Linked DNA regions of Sphaerotilus microaerophilus. The protein of the gene in region 2 interacts with the protein of the main gene of each other region in a pairwise test. Links are inferred from orthologs where the notes say so. Each region holds a gene or a part of one and is shown on either strand. Other genes may lie near its edges.

Evidence for each region.
Region 1: the proteins of NGK70_RS15560 (region 2) and hypB interact in binary tests that used the Escherichia coli proteins (3 or more experiments, as listed by UniProt). The link is inferred for Sphaerotilus microaerophilus from one-to-one orthologs.

What each region holds. Positions count from the first base shown.
Region 1 is NZ_AP025730.1:1,992,399-1,995,493, forward strand. The notes cover bases 242-3,023. They hold hypB (hydrogenase nickel incorporation protein HypB), read right to left. Parts: upstream 2,309-3,023; coding sequence 1,175-2,308; downstream 242-1,174. Other genes in these bases: NGK70_RS08760 (Kae1-like domain-containing protein), read right to left, coding at 242-395; NGK70_RS08765 (acylphosphatase), read right to left, coding at 405-1,154; hypA (hydrogenase maturation nickel metallochaperone HypA), read right to left, coding at 2,444-2,830; NGK70_RS08780 (nickel-dependent hydrogenase large subunit), read right to left, coding at 2,823-3,023. Outside these bases: more of NGK70_RS08760, read right to left, coding at 1-241; more of NGK70_RS08780, read right to left, coding at 3,024-3,095. UniProt on the Escherichia coli protein: Involved in the maturation of [NiFe] hydrogenases. Required for nickel insertion into the metal center of the hydrogenase. Exhibits a low intrinsic GTPase activity, which is essential for nickel insertion.
Region 2 is NZ_AP025730.1:3,622,996-3,626,053, reverse strand. Bases 1-2,745 are described here. They hold NGK70_RS15560 (FKBP-type peptidyl-prolyl cis-trans isomerase), read right to left. Parts: upstream 1,763-2,745; coding sequence 1,238-1,762; downstream 1-1,237. Other genes in these bases: NGK70_RS15555 (JmjC domain-containing protein), read left to right, coding at 1,951-2,745; dut (dUTP diphosphatase), read left to right, coding at 647-1,120; coaBC (bifunctional phosphopantothenoylcysteine decarboxylase/phosphopantothenate--cysteine ligase CoaBC), read left to right, coding at 1-650. Also shown: more of NGK70_RS15555, read left to right, coding at 2,746-3,058. UniProt on the Escherichia coli protein: Folding helper with both chaperone and peptidyl-prolyl cis-trans isomerase (PPIase) activities. Chaperone activity prevents aggregation of unfolded or partially folded proteins and promotes their correct folding.

The DNA.
Region 1 (3,095 bases), 1.6 Mb from region 2 along the record:
TCGCACAGGCCGCCCAGGCGTTCGACCGCCTCGGCCTCGTCCACCACCAGCGGCTCGCCGCCGGGGTTGGCGCTGGTCATCACCAGCAGCGTGGGCTGGGCCGCCTCGCGCCAGGCGCGGCCCGCGGGCCGGCCGAGCAGTTCGTGGATCAGCAGCGCGTGCAGCGGCGCAGCCGGCAGCATCAGGCCCCAGTCATTCAGGCCGGGGGCGATCAGCGGGTGGCGCTCGGCCACGCCGGTTCGCGTGGGCAGCAGCAGGATGGGCGCCGCCGGGCTGGCGAGCAGCCGGGCGGCATCGTTATCCACTTCTGCCCACTGCCGCGCGCTGGCGACGTTGGGCACGAGCAGTGCGAAGGGCTTGCTGGCGCGCTGCTTGGCGGCGCGCAGGCGCTGCAGCGGCGCAGCTTACCGGGCGTCGCAGACCAGGTGGTAGCCGCCCACGCCCTTGACGGCCAGGATCTGCCCGGCGGCCAGCCGCCGCGCGGCCTCGGCCAGCGGGTCGACGCCAGCGATCGGCGTGCCGTCCGGCTGCCACAGCGCCAGCTGCGGGCCGCAGGCCGGGCAGGCCACGGGCTGGGCGTGGAAGCGGCGGTCGCTGGGGTCGCGGTACTCGCGCGCGCAGGCGGGGCAGAGCGGGAAGCCGGCCAGGCTGGTGTTCGGCCGGTCGTAGGGCAGCCGCTGGGTGATCGTGAAGCGCGGGCCGCAGTGGGTGCAGTTGATGAAGGCGTAGCGGTGGCGGCGGTCGGCGGGGTCGAAGAGCTCGTCCAGGCAGTCGGCGCAGGGCGCGGCGTCGGCCGGCAGGCCGGTGGCCAGCGCCGCGCCGGCGTCGCTGGCGAGGATGCGGAAGCCCGCTTCGTCGCTGCGCACAGTCTGAGGCGTCTGCTGCAGCGCGTCGATGCGCGCCAGCGGCGGCGGCGACTGGCGCAGCCGTTGCGTGAAGACCCGCAGCGCGGCGGCGGGGCCCTGGACCTCGCACTGCAGCCCGGCGGCGTCGTTGCGCACCCAGCCGTTCAGGCCCAGCGCCAGCGCCTGCTGCGCGCACCAGGGCCGGAAGCCCACGCCCTGCACCGCGCCGCGCAGGTGCAGGTGTAGGCGCAGCTCGGCGACCGACGCGGCATCCGCCTCAGTGGCATCGGGCTGCAGCAGGGCATTCATCGTCGCAGGCCCGCTCGCGTTCAGCCCTTGGCGGCAAGCTGCGCTTCCAGCTCGGCGACGCGCGCGCGCAGCCGTGCCAGCTCGGCGGCTTCGGGCGATTCTTGGGATTCGGTGGGCTGGTCGCCTTGCAGCAGCCAGTCCAGCCAGGCGTCCATGCCCTGGCCGCTCCTGGCCGAGACCAGCAGCACCTCGATGCCCGGGTTGACGCGCTGGGCGTACTCGATGCACTTCGCCACATCGAAGTCCAGGTGCGGCAGCAGGTCCACCTTGTTGAGCAGCATCAGCTTGGCGGCGGCGAACATGTCCGGGTACTTGATCGGCTTGTCCTCGCCCTCGGTCACCGAGAGGATAGCCACCTTGGCGCGCTCGCCCAGGTCCCACATCGCGGGGCAGACCAGGTTGCCGACGTTCTCGATGAAGAGCAGCGCGCCCGGGCCGTGGTCCGCGGTGTGGCTGTGGGCGTGCTCGCCGGTGTGCGAATGCTCATGCACGTGCACCGAGCCATCCGAGTGGGTGTGCGCATGCGCGTGGCCGTGGGCCTGCCCGGCGGCGTGCGAGTGCTCGTGCACATGGCCGTGCAGCGACAGGCGGCCGAAGGCGTCGGCCACCATCGGCGCGTCCAGGTGGCAGCCCTTGCCGGTGTTGACCTGGATCGCCGGAGCGCCGGTGGCGCGGATGCGGTCGGCGTCGTTGCTGGTCTGCTGGTCGCCCTCGATCACCGCCACCGGCAGCTGAGGTGCGCGGGCCTTGAGCGCCTCGATGGTGGCGCACAGCAGCGTGGTCTTGCCCGAGCCCGGGCTGGAGACGAGGTTGTAGGCCACCACGTCGTGCGCGGCGAAGTGGGCACGGTTCTGCTCGGCGATGCGGTTGTTGGCGCCGAGCACGTCCAGCTCGATCTTGATCGCGCGGGCCTGGCTCATGCCGGGCACCGAGACGCGGGCGCTGCCGGCGCCGTAGTGCAGGTCGCCGGTGGCGGCGTCCACCTGCGGCGCGCCGTCCGGGCGGATCACCTCAGCGTGGTCATGGCCGTGATCGTGCGAATGGCCGTGCGAATGGCCGTGCGTATGTTCGTCGGCATGGTCATGCGCGTGGTCATGGTCGGGATGCCCGTGGCGCGTGTCGTGCGCCGGGTGGTGATGGGCGTGGCTGTGCACCACGCCGTCCTCGTGGCGATGCTCATGAGCATGGTCATGTTCATGCTCATGCGAGTGGGCGGTGGCGGGCTGGGCGCCCGGGGTGCCGGTGGCACATCCGCAAACGACACACATGGGGAACTCCTTCGGCAGAAATCAGGTGGGTTGGCTCGCCGCAGCGGGGGGCTGGGTGGATGCGTCGTCGTGCACGATCAGGTCGACCACGCGCAGCTCGGTGCCGCCGGTGGGCTGGATCTGGTGGCCGCCGCACAGCGGGCAGGGGTCGGCGCGGCTCTGGATCTCGACCGTCGTGCCGCAGGCCAGGCACCAGGCGGCGCCGGGCGGTTCGTCGATCAGGATCTCGGCGCCCTGCAGCACGGTGCCGTGGGCGCAGGCCTCCAGTGCGAAGCGCAGCGCGTGCACGTCCACGCCGGAGAGCGCGCCGGCCTCCACGCGCAGCTGCGAGACGCGCTGGAAGTGCTCGCGCGCGGCGGCGTCCTCGACCACGCGCACGATGCCGCCGGCCAGACTCAGTTCATGCATCGGGGGATCCTTCGGCGGTCGCACGTTCGGTGGGGGCATCGGCTGCGTCGATGGAGAAGGCCACGCAGGGGTCGAAGGCCACCGCCAGCCGCTGGGCAGCGACGGGGCGTTCGTCGGCGGGCCGCCCCGACAGCCCGGCCAGCGCCTGCGCCAGCACGCCGCGGGGGTGGAAGTTCCATTCGGTGGGCGCCAGCACGCGGCAGGCCTCGACGGTCTGGCCGGTGGGGTCGAGCCGCACCCAGTGGACCAGCAGGCCGCGGGCCAT
Region 2 (3,058 bases):
TCACGGCCGGGCCGACCTTCGAGGCGATCGACCCGGTGCGCGGCATCACCAACCTGTCCAGCGGCAAGATGGGCTTCGCGATTGCGCGTGCCGCCCGCGAGGCCGGTGCCGAGGTCACGCTGGTGGCCGGCCCGGTTCACCTGGACACGCCGCGCGGCGTGCGGCGCATCGATGTGCGCTCGGCCCGGCAGATGCACGACGCGGTGCTGCCCCAGGCCGCGGCGCACGACGTTTTCGTCGCCACCGCGGCGGTGGCGGACTGGCGGCCGGCCAGCCTGTCGGCGCAGAAGATCAAGAAGGACGGCAAGAAGATCGCGCCGATCTTCGAGCTCAGCGAGAACCCGGACATCCTGGCCGCCGTGGCGGCGCTGCCGGGTGGCCCCTACTGCGTGGGCTTTGCCGCCGAGAGCGAGAAGCTGGAGCAGCACGCGCGCGAGAAGCTGCGGCGCAAGAAGCTGCCGCTGATCGTCGGCAACCTCGGCCCGGCCACCTTCGGGCGCGACGACAACGCGCTGTTGCTGGTCGATGCGCAGACGACCCAGGCGCTGCCGGCCGACGGCAGCGCGGTGGACAAGCTGACCCTGGCGCGTGAGCTGGTGGCCGAGATCGCCCGGCGGGTGGCGCAATGGCAGCGCGGAGCGGCAGCGTGAGCAGCGCCGCAAGTCGTTCGCCGGTCACTGTCGACCTGAAGATCCTCGATCCGCGCCTGGCGGACCAGCTGCCGACCTACGCGACCCCCGGCTCGGCCGGGCTGGACCTGCGTGCCTGCCTGGATGCGCCGTTGGTGCTGGCGCCCGGCCAGACCGTGCTGCTGCCCACCGGCCTGTCGCTGCACCTGGGGGACCCGGGCCTGGCGGCGATGATCCTGCCGCGCTCCGGGCTGGGCCACCGTCACGGCATCGTGCTGGGCAACCTGGTCGGCCTGATCGACAGCGACTACCAGGGCCCGTTGATGGTGAGCTGCTGGAACCGCGGCAGCGAGCCCTTCACCGTGCAGCCGCTGGAGCGCATCGCCCAGTTGGTGATCGTGCCGGTGGTGCAGGCGGCCTTCAGGGTGGTGGGCGACTTCGCGCAGAGCGCGCGTGGCGAAGGCGGCTTCGGCTCGACCGGGCGCGCGTAGCGCCCAGGCGCAGACGACGATGGCGTCCTCAGGCAGTCACCGCGGATCCGGCTTCGCCGGTCCGTTGGTGACGCCCCCTTGAGGGGGAGCGGCGTCAGCCGCAACGGGGGTAGGACCTCAGTGCAGGGTGGCGTCTTCCGGGACGCCCAGGCCGAGCACGGTCAGGCCGGAGTCGCCCACCGTGCGCGCATCGACCTCTTCGTCGGTGGCCTCGCGCACGCCTTTCACTTCCAGCTGCAGCACCAGCGCGAGGCCGGCGAGCGGGTGGTTGCCGTCGAGCACGACGTGGCTGTCGTAGACCTCGGTGACGGTGTAGATCACGTCGGCGGGCATGTCAGGTGTGCGGCTGCCTTCAGGCGGGCCTTCGAACTGCATGCCGGGGCCGACCTCGTCGGGGAAGATGGCGCGCTCCTCGAAGAACACCAACTCGGCGTGGTACTCGCCAAAGGCGTTCTCAGGTTCCAGGTGCAGGGTGGCGCTGTAGCCACTCTGGTGGCCGAGCAGGCACTCCTCCACCTTGGCAAGCAGGTCGTCACCGCCCAGGAAGAACTCGAGCGGTTCGCTCAGCTCGTCGATCAGCTGGCCTTGGGCATCTTCAAGTCGCCAGACCAGGCTGACGACGCAGGGTGCGTGGATGATCATGATGATATGAATCATCGCATGCGCGCGGGCCTGCCCGGCACAATCCGCGGATGGCAAACAGGACATCTTCCCCCACCCAGCCCCGGCGTGCCGCCACTCGAACCGCCCTGCCGCTGCCGGCCGATGTGGCCGTTCCCGCGCTCGATCAACCCACTGAATTGCTCGGCGGCCTGAGCCCGGCCGAGTTCATGCAGCGCTGGTGGCATCGCCGGCCGCTGCTGGTGCGCCAGGCTTGGCCGGGCGTGCAGCCGCCGGTGGACCGCCGTGCGCTGTTCGAGCTGGCGGCGAGCGACGAAGTGGAATCCCGCCTCGTGGTGCGCAGCGGCGAGGGTGTGGCCAGCGAGGCGAGCTGGCGCCTGGCGCGCGGGCCGCTGCCGCGCAAGTCTCTGCCGGCGCTCAAGCAGGGCGGCTGGACGGTGTTGGTGCAGGGCCTGAACCTGCACGTGCCGGCCGCGGCCGAGATGCTCAACCGCTTCCGCTTCGTGCCGCAGGCGCGGCTGGACGACCTGATGATCTCGTGGGCGGCAGAGGGCGGCGGCGTCGGCCCGCACTTCGATTCCTACGACGTCTTCCTGATCCAGGTGGCCGGCAAGCGCCGCTGGCGCATCGGACGCAATCCGGATGCACGGCTGATGCCCGACATGCCGGTGAAGATCATCGAGAACTTCGAGTTCGAGGAAGAGTGGGTGCTCGAGCCCGGCGACATGCTCTACCTGCCGCCGGGCTGGGCGCACGACGGCGATGCGGTGGACGGTGAGTGCATGACCTGCTCGGCGGGCTTTCGATCGCCGCACCGCACGGAGCTGGTGCGCGAGAGTCTGCTGCGCCTGGCCGACGCGGTGGAAGATCCGCGCGACGAAGGGCCGCGCCCGGTGGTCTACCGCGATCCGAAGCAGGCCGCCACGCCAACCCCGGGGCGCATCCCGGGCGAGCTGCAGGCCTTTGCGGCCGAGGGGCTGCTGAAGGCACTGTCCGAGCCGGGGGCACTGGACCGCGCGCTGGGCGAGTACCTGTCCGAGCCGAAGTCGCTGGTGCACTTCGAGATCGGCGAGCCGCTGCCCGAGGGCTGTGGCGTGGCCCTGGATGCGCGTTCGTGCATGCTCTACGACGACCGCCACGTCTTCCTCAATGGCGAGTCCTGGCGCGCCGCCGGCAAGGACGCGGCGATGTTGCGGCGCCTGGCCGATGCACGCTGCCTGAGCGCCGCCGAAGTGGCCAAGGCAAGTGCCGCGCTGCGTGAGCAACTCGACCTGTGGGTCGAGGACGGCTGGCTGCAGCCCGTGATGCAATCCGCTA